Regions from separate parts of the Mesorhizobium sp. M1312 genome, predicted to be linked through region 3. Evidence: riboswitches for the same ligand, from Rfam matches in the RefSeq annotation. Region 3 holds a riboswitch; each other region holds the start of a gene.
What was found. A riboswitch is a leader RNA that binds a small molecule or an ion and turns the genes downstream of it on or off. The one in region 3 is predicted to bind cobalamin.
Positions count from the first base shown of each region.

Region 1: linked by a shared signal. The riboswitch ahead of NKH36_RS01310 (aromatic ring-hydroxylating oxygenase subunit alpha) and the one ahead of NKH36_RS03795 (DUF1636 family protein) in region 3 are both predicted to bind cobalamin.
Region 2: linked by a shared signal. The riboswitch ahead of metE (5-methyltetrahydropteroyltriglutamate--homocysteine S-methyltransferase) and the one ahead of NKH36_RS03795 (DUF1636 family protein) in region 3 are both predicted to bind cobalamin.

Region 1 is NZ_JAMYLQ010000001.1:254,831-259,238, reverse strand. Features, by position in the region: gene NKH36_RS01325 (DUF680 domain-containing protein) at 72-308, opposite strand; gene NKH36_RS01320 (DUF680 domain-containing protein) at 396-620, opposite strand; gene NKH36_RS01315 (DUF680 domain-containing protein) at 744-950, opposite strand; cobalamin riboswitch at 1,472-1,674, shown strand; gene NKH36_RS01310 (aromatic ring-hydroxylating oxygenase subunit alpha) at 1,889-3,136, shown strand; gene NKH36_RS01305 (FAD-binding oxidoreductase) at 3,160-4,275, shown strand; gene NKH36_RS01300 (FAD-binding oxidoreductase) at 4,287-4,408, opposite strand, start outside.
Region 2 is NZ_JAMYLQ010000058.1:7,563-11,970, reverse strand. Features, by position in the region: partial or broken gene metE (5-methyltetrahydropteroyltriglutamate--homocysteine S-methyltransferase) at 1-2,321, opposite strand, end outside; cobalamin riboswitch at 2,416-2,615, opposite strand; partial or broken gene NKH36_RS33500 (MFS transporter) at 3,105-4,408, opposite strand, start outside.
Region 3 is NZ_JAMYLQ010000002.1:226,264-230,671, forward strand. Features, by position in the region: gene NKH36_RS03785 (NADH-quinone oxidoreductase subunit A) at 1-8, opposite strand, end outside; gene NKH36_RS03790 (winged helix-turn-helix domain-containing protein) at 337-1,536, shown strand; cobalamin riboswitch at 1,566-1,769, shown strand; gene NKH36_RS03795 (DUF1636 family protein) at 1,808-2,242, shown strand; gene cobW (cobalamin biosynthesis protein CobW) at 2,239-3,276, shown strand; gene NKH36_RS03805 (cobaltochelatase subunit CobN) at 3,295-4,408, shown strand, end outside.

The sequences.
Region 1 (4,408 bases), on a different contig from region 3:
CACGCAATTTGGCGATGGCAAAAACAAGATCGGCAGGCAAGGCCCGCCGCTCTTGTGCATTCAGCTCGCTGTTAGCGGCCGAACAAGTTCCGGTCGCTGCCCTCCGGGGCGGACTTCTGTACGTCGCCCGACGAATTGAGCAGCTTGTAGACCGGCGAGCCGGTATTGCCTACCGAGGACGTCTGCGTGTTGTCGACGTTGACGGTCGCCTGCTTGTTGATGTCGGTTCCGCCAACGTTGTCGTTGCGGGCATAGGCGCTGCCGGCAGCAATCAAAAGTGCGGCAGCGGTAAGAACGATCTTCTTCATTTCAGTACTCCTGGATTTTCTTTTTTCCATCAGCGGCCGGCCTGGTCTTGATAAAAGACAATGCCGCGGCCGCTGCTGGGATCGACATTAGTTGTTGCCGAAAAGATTACGGTCGCTGCCATTGACGGGCTTCTCGTCAGCCGGAACCGGATTCTGCGCCGAAGCCGAATTCTGAATCGAAGCGGTGTACGAGCTGTTGTCGACCGCAGCGGCCGGCTGGTTGGCGCCGTTCGATCCAAAATTGTCGCTGCCGGCAAAACCGCTGCCGGAGATGGCCAGAATGGCGGCGGTGGCAAGAATGATCTTCTTCATTTCTAGTACTCCTGAATTTTCAGATCCCGAGCGGCGGGCCTGGCCGCCGCTCTGTCTTGTTTGACCACGATCTTTTCCGAAAACCGGTTTCCACTTTTCGGGATCATGACCTGGGATCAGCTGTTAATTGTTGCCGAAAAGGTTGCGGTCTGCGCCCTGGACAACGGGCTTTTCAGCGTGAGTCGGCTTCTGAATGGAAGCCGTGTACAAGCTGTCGACCGCAGCGGCCGGCTGGTTGGCGCCGTTGGACCCATAATGGTCGCTGCCAGCGGCAAAGGCGTTGCCGGTGATGGCCAGAACGGCGACGGCAGTAAGAGCAATCTTTTTCATTTTTGGTACTCCAGTATCTTTAGTTTTCCGTCCGTCTAGCGGCGTGTCTTGGGAGGAATTCTCGTCGTTCGGACAGCCCCGATGTGGGAAGGCTATTCGGCAGATTCCAATCACGAAGTTGTTCCGTGTGGACCAAGAATCTACACCTTGAAATTGTACCAGAGGCTTCTAACGGCACCGCCTTACGTTTTGTTTTCAGACGGTTATGCCAAAGGGCGCCGTTCGACCATTGACGGATTGCCGAACCTGCGTTCACAGCGTCATGCACGCATCGTCAACAGAAACGAACCGTTCGGTTCGATTTTAGAAGCGGCTTAAAAAGCCGGTGCTGAGTTGTTGTCGAATCGTTAACCACTTTGGCGCCTGCAATGGGTAAATCCGGCATGCTTTCAGAACCGGCAGCGCTCGCAGCCGGGTGCAATTTCATCCCCCTCAAATCCCGGCCCACAGGTTTCGCCGGTCGTGTCGCGCCGCATGGATACGATGTCGCTTTCATGCCGACAGTCAGCCGGCCGTCATGATTAGATCACGCCATCTCAGGTGCCGCTTGGTGACGACGAAGCGGAGAATTGGGAAGCCGGTCAGAACCCGGCGCTGCCCCCGCAACGGTGGTGGAGTTCAAGTCGCAACGGGAGACCACTGGGCCACAAGCCTGGGAAGGTGTCGCGATGAGTCCGCAAGGACACTCCAGAGCCCGGAAACCAGCCCGAGATTTCTAGACTCGACTGATCGCGGTGGGCGGTCAAGAGGTGGATGATGCATGCCCGGCCCTGTCGCCGGCTGGCGGCCGATCCTCCCTCCATCACCACCAGTTCAGCTTTGGAGCGATGTGCGTCCATTCGGACGCACAAAGTAGGCTCCCGGACTTTGAATTGCGCATGGTGCTTTCCGAAATCGATTCCGATTTCGGGCCGATGCGACGGCTATGAGGACAGGACATGGATGCGCGCAACGACATGCTGAGGCTCTTGCACGGCCGCAGGGAAGGCTACTCGCTCGAGCAGCCCTTCTATACCGATCCCGATTTCTTCAAGCTCGACATGGAGCTGATCTGGTATCGCGACTGGCTGTTCATCGGCCACGATTGCGAGTTGCCGAAGCCGGGCAGCTACATCACCGCGCAGATCGGCGACTATCCGCTCGTGCTGGTTCGCGACCAGCAAGGCAAGATCAATGCGTTCCACAATTCCTGCCGGCATCGCGGCAGCCGCGTCTGCAATGCCGACAAGGGTACGGCGGCAAAGCTCGTCTGCCCCTATCACCAGTGGACCTACGAGCTGGACGGCCGGCTTTTGTTCGCAAGGCAGATGGCGGAGGGCTTCGACAAGGGCCAGTTCAGCCTAAAGCCAGTGGCTTGCGAAAGCGTTGGCGGCTACATCTTCATCTGCCTGGCCAAGGAACCCGCCGATTTCGCGCCGATGCGCGCCATGATCGAGCCCTACCTCCTGCCGCACCGGCTGCGCGAGGCAAAGATCGCCTTCGAATCGACCATCGTCGAGAAGGGCAACTGGAAGCTCGTCTGGGAGAACAACCGCGAGTGCTACCATTGCGCCGGTAACCATCCGGAACTGTGCAAGACCTTCCCGGAAGCGCCGACCGTGACTGGCGTGCAGGGCGCCGACAGCGATCCGGAGATGCTCGCGCACTGGGCGAAATGCGAGGCGGCGGGCTTGCCGAGCAGGTTCCGCATCGATCCGGCAGGGCAGTATCGTGCCACCCGCGCGCCGCTGCTGCGCGATGCCGTCAGCTACACGATGACGGGAAGACGCGCGGTGAAGAAGAACCTTTCCGACAGCGTTTCGACCGAGCGCATCGGCTCGCTGCTGCTCTACCACTATCCGACGACCTGGAACCATATTCTCGGCGATCATGCCGTCACCTTCCGCGTGCTGCCGATCAGCGCCACGGAAACGGCCGTCACCACCAAATGGCTCGTCCACAAGGACGCGGTCGAAGGCGTCGATTACGATCTCGCCGAACTCACCCATGTCTGGACCGAGACCAACGATCAGGACCGCCGCATCGTCGAGGAAAACGCCTTCGGCATCCTGTCGCCGGCCTACGAGCCCGGCCCCTATTCTGAACTGCATGAGGGCGGCGTCATCCAGTTCGTCGAATGGTACGCCTTCTTCATCGGGCCGCGGCTTGCCGAGGACGGCCGGGCGGCGTTGCGCAGCGTCGCCTGAGAAAGGTCAAGGGTATGAATGCGATGACAGACCTTGGCCTCTACCGCCATCTCGACGAGATGGCGCCCTGGAACGACAGGCTCCAGGTGCTGGAAGTGATCGGCGTCAGCGACGAGGCGCCGGACGTGAAGACCTTCACCTTCCGCTCCGACAACCAGACCTGGTTCCGCTACAGACCGGGGCAGTTCGTGACGCTGGAATTGCCGACCACCGAGGGCCCGCTGATGCGGACCTATACGCTGTCGTCCTCGCCGTCGCGGCCGTTCTCGATCGCGGTGACGGTGAAAGCGCAGGCCGGCAGCCTCGGCACGCGCTGGATGTTCGACAATCTGAAACCCGGCGTTCACGTGAAAGCCTATGGGCCGACCGGCGACTTTTCGCTGCACAGCCACCCCGCGGCTAAGTATCTGTTCATTTCGGCCGGCTCCGGCGTGACGCCGATGATGTCGATGCTGCGCTGGCTGAACGATTGCGCGCCATGGACCGATGTCGGCTTCGTCAACTGCGCGCGAAAGCCCGAGGAGATCATCTTCCGCAAGGAGCTCGAACTGCTCGGCAGCCGCATGCCGGGCCTGACGCTCGGCTTCATGATCGAGGAGCGGTCCAGCCGCGAAGGCTGGTTCGGCCACATGGGCCGGATCGACGCGATACGGCTGCCGCTGCTGGCGCCCGATTTTCGTGAGCGCGAAATTTTCTGCTGCGGTCCCGACCCGTTCATGCGCGCCGTGCGGCAGATGCTGGAGGCGGCCGGCTTCGAGATGGCCAATTACCATCAGGAAAGCTTTGCGGCCCCTGCGGTGGAGGAAATACCGGCTCCATTCGGTTTGCCGGCAAAGGGTGGGCCGGCAGAGGGCGGGGTCGAGGCGCCTGCCGAGGCCGCAACGCCGATCCGCTTTTCGCTTTCGGATGTCGATGCGGACTGCGTTGCCGGCCAGACCGTGCTGCAGACGGCGCGCGCATCGGGCGTGCGCATCCCGGCGGCCTGCGAGTTCGGTCTGTGCGGAACCTGCAAGGTGAAAAAGGTCTCGGGCACAGTCGAGATGAGCCACAATGGCGGCATCCTCGATCACGAGATCGACGACGGTTTTATCCTCGCCTGCTGCTCAAGGCCGCTGTCGGCGCTGGAAATCGACGCCTGACCGACGGGCGCTCAGACCCCGTAGCGCTCGGTGCGGATGAGGCTTGCCGGAACGCCGGCATCGATCAGCGCCTGGGCGGCGGCCGACACGAAGGCATTCGAGCCGCAGACAAAGGCGAACCTGGGCGGCGCGG
Region 2 (4,408 bases), on a different contig from region 3:
TGCTGCAGCAACCATGTTCATGAGGGCAGGGCGGACCTCCTCCCATTTGCGTGTTTTGAGGCCACAGTCCGGGTTTACCCACAGTTGGGCATCCGACAGTCGCTCGCGGGCAAGCATGATGAGATCCGAAATCTCGCCGACTTCCGGGACGCGTGGTGAGTGAATGTCATAGACTCCGGGACCGATTTCGTTCGGATATTTGGAGCTCGTGAAGGCGTCCAGCAGTTCCATTTTCGAGCGCGACGTCTCAATCGAAATGACATCCGCATCCATTTCAGCGATCGCGTCGATGATCTCGTTGAACTCCGAATAGCACATGTGGGTATGGATTTGAGTCGAGTCCTTTACACCCGTTGAAGCGATCCGGAAGCATTCGACAGTCCAGTCGAGATAGACTTTCCAGTCAGATTTGCGCAGTGGCAATCCTTCGCGAAACGCGGCCTCGTCGATCTGGATCATCCTTGCGCCGGACCATTCGAGATCCGTCACTTCGTCGCGGATGGCGAGCGCGATCTGGCGGCATGCTTCGGAGCGGGGTACGTCGTCGCGAACAAAAGACCAGTTGAGAATGGTCACTGGGCCTGTGAGCATTCCCTTCACAGGGTTTTCCGTAAGCGACTGGGCGAATTGCCACCAGCGCAGCGTCATCGGATTGGGCCTCGATACGTCGCCGAAGATGATGGGGGGGCGCACGTAACGCGACCCATAGCTCTGCACCCAGGCATGCTGGGTGAAGGCGAAGCCGGACAGCTGCTCGCCGAAATGCTGTACCATGTCGTACGTTCGAACTCACCGTGCACCAGCACGTCCAGCCCGATCTCTTCCTGCCAGCGAATTGCAGCCTCGATCTCCTTCTTCATGAAGGTCTCGTAGTCGACATAGCTCAGCTGGCCCTTCGCATGAGCGGCCCGCGCCCTGCGTACCTGCGGCGTCTGCGGGAAGGACCCGATGGTCGTCGTCGGGAACGGCGGCAGCCCGAGCGTGCCGGCCTGGACTCTGGAGCGCTCGGCAAAAGCGCTCTCTCGTCGCTTCATGCTGTCGTCAATGCTGGCGATCCGCCGCTCAACAAGCGGGTCATGGATCTTCGTGGATGTCAGGAGAGTGGCGGCGGCCTCGGCAGACGCTTTCAACGCGCCCGCCACCGCATCCCTGCCTTGGGACAGGGCCCGGGCCAGCAAGACCAGCTCGTCGGTCTTCTGGGCCGCGAAGGCGAGCCACGACCTGATGTCCGCCTCGAGTTCCGTCTCCATGCGCAGGTCGATCGGCACATGCAGCATCGAGCAGGAAGGCGCGATCTCGACGCGGTCCAAGGGCCAGCCGGCGACGATCGGTTTGATGCGGTCGAGAATGGCGGGCAGGTTCGCACGCCAGACGTTGCGGCCATCGATCAAGCCAAGCGAGACCACCAGATCCTTCGGAGCGAGCCGACCCACCGTTTCCAGCTGCTCGGGAGCGCGCACGAGATCAATATGCAGCCCGGCCAGGGGCAGAGAAACCGCGGTTTCGAGATTGTCTCCCAGCGGCCCGAAATAGGTAGCCAGCATGATCTTCAGCTCGGGCGCGGCTTTTGACAGCTGGCCATAGGCGTATTCGAACGCAGCTCGTTCGTTCGGGTTCAGATCGAGGACAAGCGCTGGCTCATCGATCTGCACCCAATCGGCACCCGATAGCTTCAAGCTCCGCAGGAGTTGCGCGTAGACGGGCAGAAGCCGTGGTAGGAGCGCGATGGGATCGAAGCCTTCCGTAGGCGATTTCGCCAGCTTGAGGAAGGTGATCGGTCCAAGCATGACTGGGCGTGTGTGAATGCCGAGGGCTTTAGCCTCGAGGAAGTAATCAACCGGCTTCGTCGACGAAAGGGCGAACGTCTGATAATCGTCTAGTTCCGGCACAATGTAGTGATAGTTGGTGTCAAACCACTTGGTCATTTCCATCGCGGTTACACTAGGCCCACGAGCCGCGGGCTGGTGACCAGCGTGTCCACAATCCTCCGTCTGACCTTGGTTGCCGCGCGCCATGGCGAAGTAAATGTCGAGTGGGACCTCGCCGCCATTCCAGGCGTAACGGGCTGGCACGGCGCCGACCATGACTGCGGTGTCGAGCACATGATCGTAGAGCGAGAAGTCGTTCGACGGGATTTTCGACACGCCGCGATCGCGCTGCTCCTCCCAGCTGGCGGCACGCAGCGCCTTCGCAGTGGTGAGAAGGTCGCCAGCGGAAGATTTTCCGGACCAGTAGCTTTCAAGCGCGAATTTCAGTTCTCGCTTACGACCGAAGCGCGGCACGCCGAGCGTTGCTACAGGAATTTGCTGAGAGACAGTCATGCCAACCCCGATGGTTGGGGCGTCGGTGACAAGGAAGGCGCTAGCAGGCCGGCACGAACGCCAGGCTGCAGCGGCCACCGAGACACCCCGCCCGTGGACGTAACTCGCCGTGGCAGGTCTCCTGGCTCGCGGGTCATAGCTTCTACCCGTCTTCCCAAGGCTATTCGCCTCAGTGACACGAGTGGAGTTGGCTCGCCGCTAACAGTTGCGGGGGCAGCGCCGGCATCGCACCGGCTTCCCTCTTAGCTCCGCTGCGGCAGCGCCGTACGGAGAACCACGACATGGGAGACAATTACAGCAGTTCGCTTCCTTGTCAACGTCGCATAAAGAAATGTTTATGTCGTTATGTTAAATTCCGGTTGCATTTTTCCCAAAGGTCGTCTCGAAAGCGAAGACTGTGGGAGCCTTGAGCGGCCGGTAAATCAAAGCAATGACGCACAGCGGTCCAGGAGGATAGGAGTTCGTCGGCTGCCGGCGGCAACCATACCGCTAAGCGCCGTGGTGCTGCTTCCCGCATCATGCGAACGCCACGGCGTCGAACTTCGTTCCGAGGTTCCGACCGCTTCTTTGGTGATCTGCTCGCGACTATATTCGGCTCAATGGCGAGGCTGTTGCCCATGTGGAAGGTGTTGGCCGTGATGCCCTCGGTGATACGACACAACGACTTCGAGGGGAGCACCCCCGCTGCAGCGGCGTGTTGCGAAGTGATCGAGGCCAATGTCTCGAACTGCTTGTTCGCAGCCCACCGGCTCAACGGAACCCGGCTTAAACCACCGGGCCAGCTCAAGTCCTGTCCAAATGAGGCCTGAGCGGCAAATCGTCGTGCACGCGCACGGTTTGGCGTTCGATCTTGTGATGCGTCTTGGGCGGGCAATCGCCACGGTGCAGCGCTTCCAGGCGCGCAACGATTTCGGTCATCCCGGGTCTGCCTATTGTTGTGGCGAACATACTCGACCCAGGTTGGCACATGATAGCACTCGGTCCATAGTTCGGGCTTTTCCAGGTCACGCAGCAACGCCCATTGTCTGGCGCCATCTCGCAGCCGGGCTTTTCGCCACGATGTCATCACACTGAGAAATTCTGGGACATCTCTCTGATCGATACGATAATCGACCATCACCATGATCGGACCGCTTCGTGGCCGCAGGTCAAGTTGCAGCGTCGGTTCGCTGAACTTGTTGGTCGGATCCAGATTGAGCGTTTCGAAATCCGGCTGAGGCAGAACGATCCCCATCAGTCCACCAATCACAAGAACCACGCTGGCCACGAGGAAGGCTCCCGAAACACCTTGGACATCCGCCAGTTCGCCCCAAAGCCAGCTTCCCGCCGCCATGCCGCCGTATGTGGCCGTCTGATAGAGAGACAGGGCGCGTCCAACCACCCACCGCGGCGCCGAAAGCTGCACTGTGACGTTAAACAGCGAGAATGATTGAATCCAAGCCGCACCGGCCGGCATGAGGAGGAGACAGCTCAGCCAAACGTGCTCACTCCATGCCAGAAAGAAGCAGCTGATCGCCAATATAAAGAACGCACCGCGAATGACCCATTCGTTGGAGAGAACTTCTCGGACCCGCCCGATGAGGAGCGCGCCGCAAATCGCTCCCAGGCCGAAGAAGCCGAGCATCACGCCGTAGGTGACTGCGGTCCCTTTGATCTGTTCGCGCGCAACCAACGGCAGGAGAGCCAAAATGACAACGGCGGTGAGGCCGAAAATGAAACTCCGGCACATCACCTTGAGAAGGTTCGGCGACAAGAGCACGTAACGGAAGCCCGCCGCCATCGCACTGCCGAAAGCCTCCCGCGGCAGCGCTTGTCGTGCCCGTACGGCTTTCCACCGCAACAGCGCAGTGATCAGAGCGAAGTAGCAAAAGACGTTGAAGAGGAACGCGAAGGCCGCACCCGCTGTGGCCACGATTATGCCGCCAATCGCCGGCCCGATGCTGCGCATGAGATTGTAGCTCATGCCGTTGAGCGCAACCGCGCTCGGCAGGTGTTCGCGAGGCAGGATATCTCCCATCGAGGCTTGCCAAGAGGGATCGTGCAATGCCCAACCACAGCCGATCAAGAAGGTGAGACCCAGAAGGGTC
Region 3 (4,408 bases):
GCGTTCATGCTGCAGCTTTCCGTTGGCGGCCAATCCACTCTGATTACAGCACCGGACCCACTTGCGGAAGCGTGACAGTTTAACCACTGAACCGTTTAGGAGGCTCTATGCTGCAACGCGGCGAGGGTTAGCGCAGGGCTTTCGGCGAAGCAAGTCAAACCTTGTTCAAAACACGGTCCTGGACGGCATATCCGGATAAACTGGTCTCTCCGGTTTGATTTCCTTCGCTTTTTACTCCACTTTCCTCTCCTGACATAGATGCCGCCAAAACCCTGCTAGCATGGCGCGGAATCATCGTCCCAACCTTTGGTCGAAAGCCAACAGAGTGCCGTCTGCATGAAGGAAAAAATCTCGCTCGCCATGGCCCGGCGCATCGCGCTGGCCGCACAAGGGTTCACCGATCCTCGCCCCAACGGCACGCCTGATCGCCGCCATCTGGCCCGTGTGCTTACCCGCACCGGCCTGCTGCAGATCGATTCCGTCAGTGCGGTGGTGCGCGCCCACTATATGCCGCTCTATTCGCGGCTTGGCCCTTACCCGCTTGCGCTGCTCGACAACGCCGCCGTGACGCGCAAGCGCACGGTCTTCGAATACTGGGCGCACGAAGCCTCATTTCTGCCGGTTGAAACCTATCCGCTGATGCGCTGGCGCATGGAGCGGGCCGAGCGCGGCGAGGAAATGTATAACGGCCTGGCCAAGTGGGGCCGCGAACGCGCCGCCTACATTGAAGACATCTATCGCGAGGTCATTGATCGCGGCCCGATCGCTGCATCGGCTCTCGAAGGCCAGAAAGGCTCGGGCGGCTGGTGGGGCTGGAGCGACGCCAAACATGCTTTCGAATGGCTGTTCTGGGCCGGCCGCATCACCACGGCGTCACGTCGCGGCTTCGAGCGGCTCTACGATCTGCCGGAACGCGTGCTGCCGCCGACAATACTCAGCTTGCCGGTGCCCTCCCCTGAGGATGCGCACCGCGAATTGCTGCGCATCTCCGCCCGCGCCCACGGCGTCGCGACAGCAGGCGACCTGCGGGACTATTTCCGCCTCTCTCCCGCCGACATCAAGGGCCGCATCGAAGAACTGGTCGACGCCGGCGACCTCTTGCCGGTGAGCGTGGAAGGCTGGGACAAGCCGGCCTATCTTCACAAGGACGCCCGTTTTCCGCGCAAAATCGAGACGCGCGCGCTGCTCGCTCCGTTCGATCCGGTTGTCTTCGAACGGGCGCGTACGGAAAGACTGTTCGACTTCCGCTATCGCATCGAGATCTACACCCCTGCCGAAAAGCGCCAATACGGTTACTATGTGCTGCCGTTCCTGCTCGGCGAAAAGATCGTGGCGCGCATCGACCTCAAGGCCGACCGCCCGGCCGGCGTGCTGCGTGTCCATGCCGCCTATGCCGAGCCCGGCGCGCCGCCGCAAACCGCCGCCGAACTCTTCGAGGAATTGAAGCTGATGCAGGGTTGGCTCGGCCTGGAACGCATCGAGGTGACGCCTGCGGGGGATCTTGGTTCGGCTCTCGCCAATATCGCCGCGCCGTAGACGTGCGTTGACACGACTGCCTGCACAAGCCTAAATCCGGTTCAGACGGTCTCCTCTCGGCAAAGGGAGGAGCCAAGAGGGAATGCGGTGCGAAATTCCGATTTCAAATCCGCGGCTGTCCCCGCAACTGTAAGCGACGAGCCAAGGCCGAAAACCACTGGGACGGTCCCGGGAAGGCGGCACCAAGGCGATGACCCGCGAGCCAGGAGACCTGCCGTCTAGGACATAAGAATCCGATCGCCTGGCGGGTTTTCCGGGCAAGGAGCCTGATTTGGAACGCGACAGCAGTTTTTCGGCTGAGACAGCGGGCGCATTGTCCGGCGATAGTGATGCCTTAGCCGGCGTCACGGTGATCGTCTGCGCCTCGTGCCGCGATGAGACCGGCTCCGATGGCCATCCCCGCGCCGGCGAACTGCTTGCCGACGACACGCGCCGCGCCGTATCCGGCGAAAACATCCAAATCCGCACCGTCGAATGCCTCGGCAACTGCAAGCGCCGGCTGAGTGCCGCGATCCTGCGCGACGGCTGCTGGAGCTATGTCTTTGGCGACCTGACCGCGACCAGCGGCGCCGATCTCGTCGCCGGCGCAAAGCTCTTCGCCACCTCGACGGACGGCCTCATTCCATGGCGCGGCCGCCCCGACTGCCTGAAGCGCGGCCTCGTCGCCCGCATTCCTCCCCTCGACCTTTTGAAGGATCAGATATGACCACTTCCGTCTCCCGCGTGCCCTGCACCGTCGTCACCGGCTTCCTCGGCGCCGGCAAGACGACGCTGATCCGCCATCTGCTCGAAAACGCCGGGGGCAAGCGGCTGGCCATCATCGTCAACGAGTTCGGCGACATCGGCATCGACGGCGAAATCCTGAAAGGCTGCGGCATCGACACCTGCCCCGAGGAAAATATCGTCGAGCTGGCCAATGGCTGCATCTGCTGCACCGTCGCCGATGATTTCGTCCCGGCGCTCGACAAGATCCTGTCGCTGATGCCGAGGGTCGACCATATCCTGATCGAGACCTCCGGCCTCGCTTTGCCGAAGCCGCTGGTCCAGGCCTTCCAGTGGCCGACGGTGAAGAGCCGGGTGACAGTCGACGGCGTCATCGCCGTGGTCGACGGACCGGCGCTGGCAGGTGGCCGCGTTGCCAACGACATGGACGCCCTCCAGGCGCAGCGCGCGCAGGACGAGATGCTCGACCACGACGATCCGGTCGAGGAGGTATTCGAGGACCAGCTCGCCTGCGCCGACCTGATCATATTGTCGAAGAGTGACCTGATGGACGCCGCCGGCTCAGCCCGTGCCAATGCCATCATCGGCGAGCACACCGCGCGCGCCGTCAAGATCGTGCCGACCTCGCAAGGCAAGGTCGATCCATCTGTGCTGCTCGGCCTCGGCCTCGCCGTCGAGGACGATATCGAGAACCGCAAGACCCACCACGACGACGAGCTCGACCACGAGCATGATGACTTCGACTCCTTCGTCATCGACATTCCGTCGATCGCCAATCCCGATGAGCTGGCTTTGCGCGTCGCCACCGCGGCGGAGGAAGAAAACGTGCTGCGCGTCAAGGGTTTCGTCGAGGTCGGCGGCAAACCGATGCGGCTGTTGCTGCAGGCCGTCGGTCCGCGCGTCAATCACTATTACGACCGCGCCTGGACCGCTGAAGACGACCGCCGCTCGCGTCTCGTCGTCATCGGCCTCAAAGGGCTGAACCGCCCGGCCATCGAGCGTATCCTCGCCGGCTGACCTCGGGCACGAGCCGCGATGCACATCCTCACCACAACATCCGCCTCGCTCGACGATCTCGCCGAGCCTGTTGACCTCAGGCAGACGCCTGCGGATGTCGTGGCGCTGTCCTTCACCGACAGCGATCTGGCCGGGCTGGCGGCGGCGTGGACGGCGGACGCGGATCGCTTGCCGTCGATGCGGCTGGCGGCTTTGCGCGATCTGCGCCATCCGATGTCCGTCGACCTGTGGATCGACAGCGTCGCCCGGCACGCGAGGGTTATTTTGGTGCGCATCCTCGGCGGTTACGACTGGTGGCGCTACGGCTGCGACCAGCTCGCCTCGACCGCCCGCGCACGCGGCATAAAACTGGCGCTGCTGCCCGGCGAATGCCGCGACGAGGATCTGCGGCTGATCGAATGCTCGACGCTGCCGCGCGAGGAACTCGAGGGCCTGCTCGATTATTTTCGCGAGGGCGGCCCGGAGAATATGACGGCATTGGTGCAGAGGCTGGCAAGTCTCGCCGGATCAGGTGTGGCGCTCGCTGAACCTGTCAGCGTGCTGAAAGCGGGCTACTATCAGCCGGGACGCGGTGCCGTCCCCCTCCCCCTTGAGGGGAGGGTCCGGCGGCAGGCCGGGGGTGGGGTCGCCTGTGAAGCGCGCCAACAGCAAAAAACGTCGAGCACTGCCGCAACGACCCCACCCGGCCCTGCGGGCCACCCTCCCCTCGAGGGGGAGGGTGATGTCGTGCCAATTCTCTTCTACCGCTCGATGTTGCTCGCCGCCGATGTCGCGCCCATCGACTCCCTTTTTGAAGCCCTGCGGCAGCGCGGTATGGCCCCCGTGCCGATCTTCGTCTCGAGCCTCAAAGACCCGGCATCGCTCGCCTTTGTCGAAACCGCGCTTGCCGCGCTAAACCCTGCCGCCATCATCACGGCCACGGCGTTCGCCTCCGGCGCCGAGCCCGGTGTCGAAACCCTGTTCGACCGTGCGGGTGTGCCGGTATTCCAGGTCATCGTCGCGACGACACGCCGTGACATCTGGCAAAACAATCAGCGTGGCCTCGCGCCCGCCGACCTCGCCATGCACGTCGTCCTGCCCGAGCTCGACGGCCGCATCCTTGCCGGCGCCATCTCCTTCAAGGGCGAGGTCG